Regions from separate parts of the Emergencia sp. JLR.KK010 genome, predicted to be linked through region 1. Evidence: riboswitches for the same ligand, from Rfam matches in the RefSeq annotation. Region 1 holds a riboswitch; each other region holds the start of a gene.

Region 1 (3,112 bases):
ACCGCTTCCACAGTTGCGATAAAATAGTTGTGGTGTCCCTGTTTTCTGAGCTCATCTTGCAAATCAAAGTATACCCTGTTTGCCTCAACACCTGTTCCATGTCCCATCAACACCACGGCCGTCTTTTCATCCGTATGCTCTTTTGTGTCTTCCACCATGGCAGCTGCAACTTTCTCAAAATCCTCTTTATCAGTTAAAAGAGGTTCTCCAAGTACTGCAGCTGCAAAAAGATCTCTATGTTTTTCCACATCGCGCAGAAGGTCGTGATACTCTGTTCCATTCATCAAATGTGTCGGCTGTATCACCAGCTTTCTGAATCCATCTGCTGCTGCATGCTGCAGTGACTCAGCTTCGTTGTCGATATGAAGTCCATCTCTTTTCTTTAGCTTATTAATAATCATCTGACTGGTAAAAGCACGCCGCACCGGATAATCTGAAAAAGCATCCGCAACTGCCTGCTCAATAGCATCTATTGTGACCTTTCTATTTTCGTTATAGCTGGTGCCAAAGCTGACTACCAGAATCGCGGTGTCTTGTTTCTGATTCATCTTTTTATTCCTCTTACTTTCCTTGATTACTATTTTTCTTTTTATTTTTCTCCTCGTAGTATTCCTTTGGCGTAACGCCAATCTGATAGAGAACGTTACCCCAGGAACCGCATTTTTCGTGCAAATCCTGCCGCAGCTGTCTTGGCACTTCCTTTTTCATAGGAATTTTTCCGTTTTTCAGATAGATATCTTTTACCATACCAAGGCGCTTTCTATCATCTTCATCCAGATTCAATACCTTATAATAGCAGCCATAGAGACTGTCAGAATGATGCCTTCGATTTTCTGTCATTCTATGGTCGATATAAATATCGTGAAAAGGCTCCATTCGGAGGACCGGTTCCAAATCAATCTGAAACAGCGCATTGCGCCAGGAGCCGCATCGCTCTATGAGCGCCTGCTTAACAGCCTGTTCAATTTCTCCATGAAGAGGACTTCGTCCTATTTCATGAGCAAAATTTCTAACTGCTTCCAGCATATTGATATATTCCAGTTCTAAATCAGGAATCTTATAGACTGCTCTTTTAAGAAAATCAGCATCCAGCTTTGCAGCTTTAATAACAGAAGTCCAGCCGCTGTAATATTTTTTGATTTCCCTGCAAACCTCAGGCAGATCTCTGGGATGCGGAATTTTCCCAAGCTCCAGTGCTTTTTCTCTGACCATGTCAAGAAGCTTTTCCTTATGCAATCGCTCTTTTTCCATCTGCTCCATAGTTTTTCCGCCTTTACCTGCTGACGCGGAAAGCCCTGCAGCACGAAGCGCATAAGGCCATTTACCAAACCTTTGTTTGATGTAGTCTTTCAATATCCAAAATACTTCTCCCTGCGTAGGGCCATACCCCAGTTCTGACGCTAAACGCCTTAGATAAGCGAGCAGTTCTTCATCAGAAAAGCTTTGGTAGACACATTTGCCGTCCGGACTTGCTAATGCATAATTTTTCCAGACAGCAGAAGTTTTGTCATTCTGCCCGTATTTCCTGTCTGGATTTCGACTGATCTTTTCAATCAGCAGCTTCTTCCTTAGCTCTAACTCTCTTTCTTCCACTTTGATTTCTCCTAAGCAAGTTTTAATATTAGAATAATAAAAATGCTGTAGCAAAATATGCTACAGCCCGTATTTTCTGTATCTGTCGTTTAGGAAACCTGATAACCGTCAGGCGCACTCCTAGTATTTCAAGCAGGTCTTCTGGCTCGGATATCTTCATCATGCACACCTTCCCAGACTATCTGTCCAGTGGTATTTCGGCATGACTCCTTCCTTACAGCGGCGGCAACCGCACAGGATTTGCACCTGTTTCCCTCTTTGCTGTTAAAACAGACAAGAAATACTTGTCATTCAGTTGTTATTTCAAAGCATCAACGCTTCTACGCTGACATTGTATCATATCAAATCGCATTTGTACAGAATCTTTTTTTGCCCCTATCCTCCGCTTGACAAAATACAACCTCCGGTAATATAATGAGGTTACAATTGAATGTATAAGGGTCCCTTTCAAGGGGTTTAAAAGAGAAGCAGGTGAAAGTCCTGCACGGTCGCGCCGCTGTAATGACGTAGCCCTATCTTAATTTATGTCACTGGGAAACTGGGAAGGCAAGATAAGGGTGCCAGATGTCTAAGTCAGAAGAACTACCCAAATACAGCCAATTTACATAGGTTACGAACGATGACCGGGTGTGAACACGAAACGGAAAGTATTTTTTGCATACTTTTCTATCGCTGCACCTGTCATAAATGACAGGATTTTTTATTGCGTAGAGATACAACATTTCGTGTTTTGTTCATTTGTTTATCAAGAAAGGAGATACTTTATGACAAAAAGGCAAAAATTATTTTTATCAATTGTAACAGTTTTTTCACTGGTCTTTGGTATGGTTCCCACGGCAAATGCCATGCACATTATGGAGGGCTACTTACCCGGAACCTACTGTCTGGTATGGGGAGCGATATGCGTTCCATTTCTTATCTGGGGTTTTTTCTCCATCAGAAATACCCTTACAGATAATAGAAAAATTATCACTGTACTTGCCATGGCAGGTGCATTTATCTTTGTAATTTCCTCGCTAAAAATTCCATCGGTTACAGGAAGCTGCTCTCACATGACAGGAACCGGTCTTGGCGCAATCCTTTTCGGTCCTGCAGCAGTCAGCATTTTGGGAATTATCGTACTTTTATTTCAGGCAATTCTGCTGGCTCACGGCGGTCTTACTACCCTTGGAGCGAACACTTTCTCCATGGCTATCGCAGGACCTTTTATCACCTATGGCGTGTACAAGCTATGCAAAAAGTTAAAGGTAAACAAAATGTTTTCTGTATTTCTGGCAGCTGCCTTAGGTGATTTGCTTACATACTGCATTACCAGTCTGCAGCTGGCTCTGGCTTATCCTTCAGAAGTAGGAGGTGTCGGTGCTTCTCTTGCGAAATTCATGGGTATTTTTGCTACGACGCAAGTACCTCTTGCTATCGTAGAAGGCATTTTGACTGTTATCATCGTCATCGGTTTAGAATCCTTTGCGAAACCTGAACTGAAATCAATCGGATTTATCAAGGAGGGCAAATAATATGG
Region 2 (3,112 bases), 920 kb from region 1:
GCGACGATTAATCATTTGCATAGACAGACAATAACGAAGTGAAAGGAGAATTGATATGCCAGGATATAGAAAACTGGGCAGACCTACTGCTCACAGAAAAGCTATGCTGAGAAATCTGGTAACTGATCTGCTCAGAGAAGGTAGAATTTCTACTACTGACTGCAGAGCTAAGGAAGCTAGAAGAGAAGCAGAAAAGCTGATTACACTTGCAAAGCGCGGCGACCTTCACGCAAGAAGACAGGCGCTGGCATACATCTACGACGAAAGCGTAGTAAGCAAGCTGTTTGATGAAATTGCACCAAAGTATGCTGACAGAAACGGTGGATATACAAGAATTCTGAAGCTGGGACCTAGAAGAGGCGATTGCGCTGAAGTAGTGTTCGTAGAATTAGTATAATCAAACATCAACTTAATACTAAACATGAAAACCCTGTAAGGCATACGCCTTGCAGGGTTTGTTCATTCTATATTTCTTTATGGATGGGAACGCTTAGTACGTCTTGCTATATTTTAAATAGTACTCTTGTGCTTTATCCTCGGTTAGGGAGAAGTGCTTTTGCAGCTTAGAGAGAATCTGTACCTGCGTCTTTCCTTCTTCCAGATTATCCAAAATAAGGGCGGCGATGCCCTGTTCTATACCTTCTGCTTTACCTTCTGCGAGACCTTCTCGTCTGGCTGCATCACGTTCCGTAGTACGGTCGTGTTTTGCCATCTCCTCATGCCATAAGAGAACTTCTAAGACTTCATCGTCTGTAACATTTTTGTATACCCGATCGGACATATGGATTGCCTCCTCATCAGTTTCTAAGAGTTTTGCAACATAGTCTTCTTTCTGGTCATCACCAACGTATTTTATATAGGAACAGAACTGCTCCAACGGGCTCATCAGCGAAGGATCTTGCGCCTGCAGTTTCCCCAACTCCAGAAAATGAATTTCCAGCTTGTCAGTCAGAGGGTACCCGTAGGTGTCCTCTGCCATGATAAACCGGGTATGGAAATCCGGAATATGGCTGAACTGTATGCCGTTGACAAAAGAGATGACTACGTTTTTCTTCATTTTATCATAGTTTTCCCCGGAATCCAATGAAGAATTTGTCATGCGGCAGCCATACAGCAGAATACGGTTTTCGAAGCCATCCTGTACTTTATTCTGCATTTCCACGTTGAACTGCTCTCCATCATGGGTTTTGGCGCGGATGTCCATAATCGTGCCTTTATCGCTCGGTTTGAAGCCTTTGTGCACGCTGTTTAGAACGGTAACCTCTGTAATGGGATCATCTTTGCGGTCCAGAACCAGATTCAGCATAGCCATAAGTGCATGGCGGGATGCGTCTGTATCGGATGCATAGACAAAGTAGAAGACCAGATCATCAGTCAGGCGTAATTGTGATTTTTGTTTCATATTTCTCCCTTTCTTTGAACGAAATCAGCAAAAACTAAAAAAGAGAAAATGACAAAATAGTAAAAGTTTGCCTTTTTCTCCTTATACTAATTTTATCATGGAAAAATCCCCTAGTCAATACAGAATTTGGAAGATGATAGACTGAAAGAAGAAACGGGCTGCCAGCTATGTTTTGAGAAAATACTTTGTAAAAATGGTAAACTGATTTGGAAGCAGAGTTTTATACTGTACAAAGCTTTCCGCCTGTGCTATACTGTATATAAATCATTAGAAACAATTGAATGAAACTATTTCATGTTCTGACAAGTTGTCAGCTAAGAGGGAAGCAGGTGTGAGTCCTGCGCGGTTACCGTCGCTGTATTGAAGGAATGCTGCTAAGAAACCACTAACGTTTCGTGATGAAACGTCGGGAAGGATAGCAGTGTGATGATCTCTGAGCCAGAAGACCTGCATGGAATATGAAAGCGGCTGACGGTTATTGGCTAAGCGAGATAGAAGATACAGAAAAAACGGACTGTAGCACCATTGTGCTACAGCTTTTTTATTGTCTGAGGATAATGATATCATATCACAGGAGGTGAGCCATGGAAAATAAAGGACTTGGTGAAACAGCGGAATTTTGTTCCTTTCACCCACTTGTCAACATTACCTATTTTGCGCTGGTTGTGGGTATTACTATGTTTTCTATTTCACCGTATTTTTTGGCGGTGAGCCTGGTATTTTCCTGGAGCTATGCCTTCGTGCTCAAAGGCTTTAAGAGCCTGAAGCTAAACCTTGGGATTTCGCTGGCGATGCTCCTTGTCATGGTAATTATCAACATGTTTTTCAACAACAATGGAGAAACGGTGCTGATGTATATCAATACCAACAGAATTACAGCGGAGTCTATCGTTTACGGTATTGCATCTGCGGTTATGCTCATTGCCGTGGTTGTGTGGTTTTCCTGCTTCAACGTAATTATTACAGCGGATAAGCTGATTTACCTCTTCGGAAAAGTTGCACCAGTGCTGGGGCTGACCTTGTCCATGATTTTCAGATTTATCCCCCTGCTCAAAAACCGCTTTGCGGAAATTACGCTGGGGCAAAAATGCATGAAACGCAGTCATACCGAAGGAAATTTAATCAGACGCGCCAGACAGCTTTTAAAGGAAGTATCCATCTTAATTGCATGGTCATTGGAAGCATCTATTGAAAGTGCTGACTCTATGGAAGCCAGAGGCTATGGGCTGAAGGGCAGAACAAGCTTTCACCTCTTCAAGTTTTCGAGAAGAGATATTGCCATGCTGATATTGATGGCAGTGACGGCATCTCCGGTATTTTATGGTGCTTATCTAGGGGTCACCAACATGTACTTTTATCCGAAACTGGTCCTTCCGCAGTTGGATTTGACAACGGCGTTGATTTTAATCAGCTACGCAATTTTATCAGCGGCACCGATGATTGTCGACATCATAGGAGAATATAAATGGAAACAATTAGACTTGAACATGTGACTTTTTCTTATCCCCTAGCGGAAGGTAACGCCTTAAAGGATGTAAGTTTTGCTATAGAGCCCAGCGAGTTTATCGTACTGTGCGGCAAGTCGGGCTGCGGAAAAAGCACTCTTTTGAAACAACTGAAGAAAAATTTGATTCCCTACGGCAATTTGCAGGGGCAGGTTTTGTACTGCGGTGAGCCTGTGGCAGATCTCGATGATCGGCGCAGTGTAAC
Region 3 (3,112 bases), 1.0 Mb from region 1:
GCGTCAGAGCTTCTCCATCAGCATCCTTTACCAGAAGGTCTGCTTCCCCCGGAACCAGACTGAAGGACATATCATAAACATTTTGTTCCAGCGTAATCTTCTGAGTGATGTCTTTTTTGCCTATGACGATAGTGCCTTCCCTGTCGCCGTAATCTGTAATGTCATCTCTCTGAGACACACAGTAAGAATGAGAACTTCCTGATGGAAGAGATGAGAAGGTGTACACGCCGTCTTCGTTTTCTTGCTGTTCTTCACCGTCAAAGATGAGTTTAGCATTTTCCGGCACTAACTGCAGAGTGATACTGTAAGTAGCATTGGGATCCTGCCATTTCAGAATCGGATAGCTTCCCGTCTGATTCTGAAAGCTGCCGCCCAGTTGTCCTGCAAGACTCTCCATTTCTTCTGTAGATTTTCCCTCAATAGCTGCCAATCTCAGATTTGTCGCTTGATCTCCTGTATACTTCGTACTGTCATAGTAACAGTTTTCAATATCTACAGCACAAGAAGAAGATCCAGCATAGGCAAATCCATAAAGATACGCATCTTTTCCTACCATGTCCGCTGCTGCATAAGAATTTTTTATAGTACGAGTATATGCGCTGTACGAATTACCAATCTGTCCAATAAGTCCCGCGCCTGACCCGTTTTTTGTGTCGATGGAAACATCCGCATAACAATCTGCCACAGTCCAGCTGCAGTAGCCGCTGATATTTCCCACAAGTCCGCCCAGATAGGAAGAACTGTATGCGTAGCTGCCCGCTGTCAGTTCTGCCCTTGCAAAGGAGCTTTCTATGGTGCAATTATCTCCGATATAGCCAACTAAACCGCCCATATTAACCGCCTGACTGGTGGTACACACAATAGTTCCATTTAAAACACCGCAATTACTGATACTCGCAGCGCCGCTTATTTTTCCTGCCAGTGCGCCAACGCCATAGCCGGAGCCGCTGGATACTGCATTGGTAATACTGCAATTCTCCAGCATTACTCCGGTAACCTCTGCGCCGCTTCCCAGTTCTGCAAACAGTCCGGTATTTCCCGAAGACGTAATGCTGAGATTTTTAATCGCAAATCCGCCTCCGTCAAAGGTTCCGCTTCTCAAGCCGTTAATCGGCCGCATATCGATACCCTCCATATCGATATCCGCCGTAAGACGATAACAGCCGGTCAGTGTGGTTCCACCCAGCGATGACAACTGCCGCCCGTCAGAAATTAAATAAGGATCTGCTTCTGTACCCGATCCTGTTATCTCTGATACAGTCTGTGCTTCTGGTATATCTGCAGCAAAAACGCCTGCCGGCGCCATACTGATCAGCATCGTCACGATTAGAAACACTACCAGAAAACGGTTCCCTGTTTTTCTTCTCATGTCCTTTCCTCTCTTTCTTCAATTCATCATTTATCTAAACACCTTACCGGTGATCTATACAAAATAAAAAGACTGTAAAAAAGCATTCTCCACTTTCTCACAGTCCGTATTCCTGTACAAAAAATACTTCTAAATGTTCCTCCGACATCTACAAGTTGTCCTCTCGTGCATGTCTCCTGGCTCAACGCTAAACCGTTCTGTCTTCCTTCCCAAAGGCCATATTGGCTCCAGTGGCATTATAGGCAGAACTCACGTCTCACAGTGGCGGGACCGCGCAGGACTCTCACCTGCTTCCATCTTAGCTTTCTCAAGACGAAGTACAAACACTTAAGTCTTGGAAAGAACACGAAATTATTCTGACATTTTATTCAATTGTAATATATTCTACCCTTATCAGAGAAGATTGTCAAGGCTCTCTTATAGCAGTAGCACCAGCATGTAATCCCACAAAAAAATCAAATGGATTGCCGCGGCCAGTGCAATATACGGCGCCATCGCAACAGTATCAGTGCGTTGGATTTTCTTTCTCACAAGAAGCCAGATTAGATGCCCAGCACTAAAGAGTGTAGTCATCACAAATATCAGCAGTATTCCCCGAAGCCCGGCAATCAAACCCAGCGCCGCAAAAAGCTTGATATCTCCACCGCCAAGAGTATCTCTGCGATACGCCAGCTTGCCAAGTAGTGCAGTGGCACCCATACTACCAAATCCGGCAAGCCCTCCGTACAAACAGTCTTTCCATCCATCATGAAAGGCAATAAATCCCATGGCGGTTACCGCAAGAAGCAGTACCAGCTGATCTGGTACAATCCGATACTTAGCATCAGCCACAGCAATTTCCAAAAGCAGCCAAAGACTGCAAACTGCCGCCACCGCAAACTGCCAATCGTCTATTACCAATTTAATATCAATGACAACAAACAGCATGGTAAGGATAAATTTCCATGGGTAACTTTTGATGCGCTGTGTATATGGATCTTTCAGTGCATCGGATGGCTCCTCGTCATAGTCGCAAAGCCACTGCGCCGGCATTTTGTTAAAGAAATATACTGCGCCGTTTCCTGCGAAAACGCCGACCAAAACCGCCGCAAGACATTTTATAATTATGATTAATGTATCAGTCATATTTCTTCTCTCTTTCTCACTTGGTATCTTACCACAAAATTGTATCTCGCAAAACAAGTTTCTGCGTCTTTCTACGTATAAGCAATTCGCCTTCTGCACATAGTATCAGTAACTTTATTTGATTGCGAGGAATTTATCATGCAGGACAAACAAGGTCTTGGACTTTTTAAACTAACTTTTTTTGCCATCGGTACAACGCTGGCAAGCGGCGTTTTCAACATGTTCAGCGATATGGCAAGAAACGGCGCAGGCACTCTTTCTGTACTTATTGGCTGGGCCATCGCCGGTATCGGCATGTACAGCCTTGCCATGTGCTTCAACAGGCTCAGTATCGTAAGACCCTCTCTGAAAAGCGGCATTTTTGCCTATGCAAAAGAGGGTTTCGGCGCTTACATCGGATTTAACTCCGCCTGGGGCTATTGGATTAGTGCGATTCTATCGCAAGTGTCTTTTGCGACACTGCTCTTCGCTGCGTTGGGTCAGTTCATGCCCTTGTTTGCCGGCGGCAACAATCTGGCTTCCATCGTCTGCGCATCTATTGTGGTTTGGGGCTTTACTTTTCTTGTGATGGGAGGCGTGCAGGAAGCGGTTACCATTAACACGATTATCGTCATCGCC
Region 4 (3,112 bases), 750 kb from region 1:
GGCTTGCGGATGGACAGATTGCGGATCTCGCCGTATCTGAGCCGGATTTGGAAGAGGTATTTCTTCACTATTATGAAAAGGATGGTGAGGCGCTGTGATATTGGTTAGACATGAGTTGAGACAGGGACGCGTTTCGTTTTTGATTTGGACTGCTGCCATTTCTTTTCTTCTGGCAGTTTGCATCTTCCTCTTTCCGGAGATGAAAGGACAGATGGAGAGTGTTGGCGATGTGTTTGCTTCCATGGGCTCTTTTTCCGACGCTTTTGGAATGGACCGTCTGAACTTCGGCATGCTGACCGGATTTTATGCTATTGAATGTGGGAATGTGCTGGGGCTTGGCGGCGCATTCTATGCCTGTCTGTGCGCGGCTGGCATTTTGAGCAAGGAAGAAAAAGATGGAACGGCTGAATTCCTGCTGACCCATCCGATTAGCCGCAGGCGGGTCGTGACGGAAAAACTCCTTGCGGTATTGGTGCAGGTGACGGCGATGAATCTGCTGGTTTATGGGATTTCTGTGTGCGCTATAGCGGCGGTAGGTGAAGCGATTCCCTGGAGGGAAATCAATTTGCTGCATCTTGCGTATTATCTGCTGCAACTGGAGCTGGCGGGGATTTGCTTCGGGATTTCTGCTTTCACACGTAAAGGCAGCGTGGGCGCCGGACTTGGCATCGCTTTTATGATGTATTTTCTGAATCTCATTGCCAACATTGCGGAAGCGGCGGCGTTTTTAAAATATGTGACGCCTTTCGCCTACTGCGAAGGAGCGGATATCGTGACAGCGGGCAGTCTCGATGGGACACTGGTGACAATCGGGATGGTAATTGGGCTGCTTGGGATTGGAGCCGGCTATTTGCGGTATGTAAAAAAAGATATTTATTAAATCATGTTCTCCCGATTGGATTGGGCGCTAAGATGGAAGCAGGTGAGAATCCTGCACGGTACCGCCACTGTAAGGGAGAGTTCTTGTTCGAGGGTTTTAGACTAGCCCCTGGAAACGGGAAGGTGAGTAAGAACGATGCCCTTTGAGTTAGGAGACATGCAGAAAATATGGGCTGCACCATTTTGGTGCAGCTTTTGATTAGTCAAATCCAGGAAATTGTCTAGTTCTAATTTTTGAAAAGTGCAGTATAATATGTTACGAAAAAAAGGAAATATATCTTCATAGAGACGAATAAACTGGAGGTGGAATATTTTGGTAAAGGATGTAAAACATATCATGGAAAGAAAAGCCTTCGAAAAAGGCTTGGAGTCGATTATCAACAAGGGACAGGAAAAGGATTTGACCGAAGTTATGCTTCCTATGATTAATATGCTGGAGAAAATTTTAGGAGACGCATGGGAAGGTTCTTCCTATGAACTTTTGAGAAAGCTGGCAAAAGACCCGAATAGCAAGTGGACCCATTATACACAAAATATTTTGCGCAATGTGGATCCGCATATTTTGAAGACCGTTGCTTTAAATGCTGGATATGAGTCTGGTTTTCGTGGTTACAAGACTTCTCTGAAAATGTCTGAAAAATACCAGTGCAATATTCCATGGATTATTCTGATGGACCCTACAACAGCGTGCAATATGCACTGTACCGGTTGTTGGGCTGCGGAATATGGCGATAAAATGAACCTTTCTTTTGAGGATATGGATAGAATTATCACAGAAGGTAAAGAATTGGGTATTCACGCTTTTCTGTTCACCGGCGGCGAACCGCTGATTAAGAAAAAGGAAATTATCCGTCTGTGCGAAAAACACAGCGATTGTGCATTTCATGCGTTTACCAACGGTACACTGATTGATGGAGCATTCTGTGACGACCTTCTTCGAGTAGGTAATTTCTTTGTATCGGTTAGCATTGAGGGCTTTGAAGAAAGCAACGACGGGAGAAGAGGAGAAGGCCATTTCCAGAAAGCCTTGGCGGCGATGGATTTGATGCATGAAAAGAGAATTCCTTTCGGTGTGTCGATTTGCTATACGAGCAAGAACTATTTGACTGTAACCAGTGATGAATTCCTGGATATGCTTATCGATAAAGGCTGTGTTTTTGCATGGTATTTCCATTATATGCCGGTGGGTGTCAATGCGAGTACAGAACTGCTTTTGACACCGGAACAGAGAGTTTATATGCACGATAAAATCAGGGAAATCCGCGGTATTACAGGTGGTAAAGAGATATTTGCGATTGACTTTCAAAACGATGGAGAGTTTGTACATGGCTGCATTGCGGCAGGGGAAAGGTATTGCCATATCAATGCCAACGGAGACGTGGAACCTTGTGTATTTATTCACTACTCCGGCGCTAATATCAAAGAAAAGTCACTTCTTGATTGTTTGCGTCAGCCGCTATTTCTTGCATATCGTGATGGACAGCCGTTTAATGACAATCATCTGCGGCCTTGCCCTATGCTGGAAAACCCAGGAATTCTGCAGGAATTAGTAAAGAAGACCGGAGCAAAATCTACGGATTTAGAAGCGCCGGAATCCTGTGAGCATCTTTGTGGAAAGTGCACAGAATATGCAAAGAACTGGGCGCCGGTGGCAGATAAACTGTGGGAGCAGGATAGGAAATAAACATATGCTGCAAGAGATAAGCTGCGCTGTTTGATGAGGAAATATCAAGCAGTGCAGTTTTTTTAAAATTGACTATAAGTCATTGACTGATAGTCAATTATACAGTATAATAAAGAAAAAGGAGGCACGCTTATGACGAGCAGACAGATTGCTGCCCTTGCAACAAAGAAAAAACTGCTGGATGCAGGCAGCAAAATTATCGCAGAGAAAGGACTTTCTCAGGCGACAGTTGACGAGATCACTGCACTGGCAGGTGTTTCGAAGGGCACCTTTTATACTTATTTTAAGAAGAAAGAGGATATTGTATTTGCGCTTGGATATGGTGCTTTCAGCGAGGTTTTGGATAAGGCCATGAGCCTGCAGGATACTTTCATAGAAAAAATCATCTATTATATGGTGCATTTTTCGGCATATATTGAAGACAGCGGATATAAGCTTTCTCAGGAGTGGATCAGAAGTTTGTCTGATATTTCTTCTTCGGAGGAGACAGGTCCCCGTGGAAAGCTCAAGTTTGATCTGGATTCGATCAGCCGATTGATTCAGGCAGGG

The links. A riboswitch is a leader RNA that binds a small molecule or an ion and turns the genes downstream of it on or off. The one in region 1 is predicted to bind cobalamin.
Region 2: it holds a riboswitch for cobalamin, as region 1 does, so the genes downstream of both, V1225_RS04790 (energy-coupling factor transporter transmembrane component T) here and V1225_RS09235 (hypothetical protein) in region 1, are expected to answer to the same signal.
Region 3: it holds a riboswitch for cobalamin, as region 1 does, so the genes downstream of both, V1225_RS04340 (DUF4430 domain-containing protein) here and V1225_RS09235 (hypothetical protein) in region 1, are expected to answer to the same signal.
Region 4: it holds a riboswitch for cobalamin, as region 1 does, so the genes downstream of both, V1225_RS12930 (radical SAM protein) here and V1225_RS09235 (hypothetical protein) in region 1, are expected to answer to the same signal.

What each region holds. Positions count from the first base shown of each region.
Region 1 is NZ_CP143550.1:1,928,764-1,931,875, reverse strand. Features, by position in the region: gene V1225_RS09240 (sirohydrochlorin cobaltochelatase) at 1-548, opposite strand, end outside; gene V1225_RS09235 (hypothetical protein) at 562-1,593, opposite strand; cobalamin riboswitch at 1,707-1,887, opposite strand; cobalamin riboswitch at 2,015-2,198, shown strand; gene V1225_RS09230 (energy-coupling factor ABC transporter permease) at 2,358-3,107, shown strand; gene V1225_RS09225 (energy-coupling factor ABC transporter substrate-binding protein) at 3,109-3,112, shown strand, end outside.
Region 2 is NZ_CP143550.1:1,008,676-1,011,787, forward strand. Features, by position in the region: gene V1225_RS04775 (DNA-directed RNA polymerase subunit alpha) at 1-11, shown strand, start outside; gene rplQ (50S ribosomal protein L17) at 56-397, shown strand; gene V1225_RS04785 (Rpn family recombination-promoting nuclease/putative transposase) at 491-1,402, opposite strand; cobalamin riboswitch at 1,680-1,872, shown strand; gene V1225_RS04790 (energy-coupling factor transporter transmembrane component T) at 1,987-2,895, shown strand; gene V1225_RS04795 (ABC transporter ATP-binding protein) at 2,868-3,112, shown strand, end outside.
Region 3 is NZ_CP143550.1:917,282-920,393, reverse strand. Features, by position in the region: gene V1225_RS04340 (DUF4430 domain-containing protein) at 1-1,369, opposite strand, end outside; cobalamin riboswitch at 1,518-1,709, opposite strand; gene V1225_RS04335 (A24 family peptidase) at 1,787-2,494, opposite strand; gene V1225_RS04330 (basic amino acid/polyamine antiporter) at 2,633-3,112, shown strand, end outside.
Region 4 is NZ_CP143550.1:2,681,819-2,684,930, reverse strand. Features, by position in the region: gene V1225_RS12940 (ABC transporter ATP-binding protein) at 1-98, shown strand, start outside; gene V1225_RS12935 (ABC transporter permease subunit) at 95-880, shown strand; cobalamin riboswitch at 867-1,059, shown strand; gene V1225_RS12930 (radical SAM protein) at 1,193-2,563, shown strand; gene V1225_RS12925 (TetR/AcrR family transcriptional regulator) at 2,696-3,112, shown strand, end outside.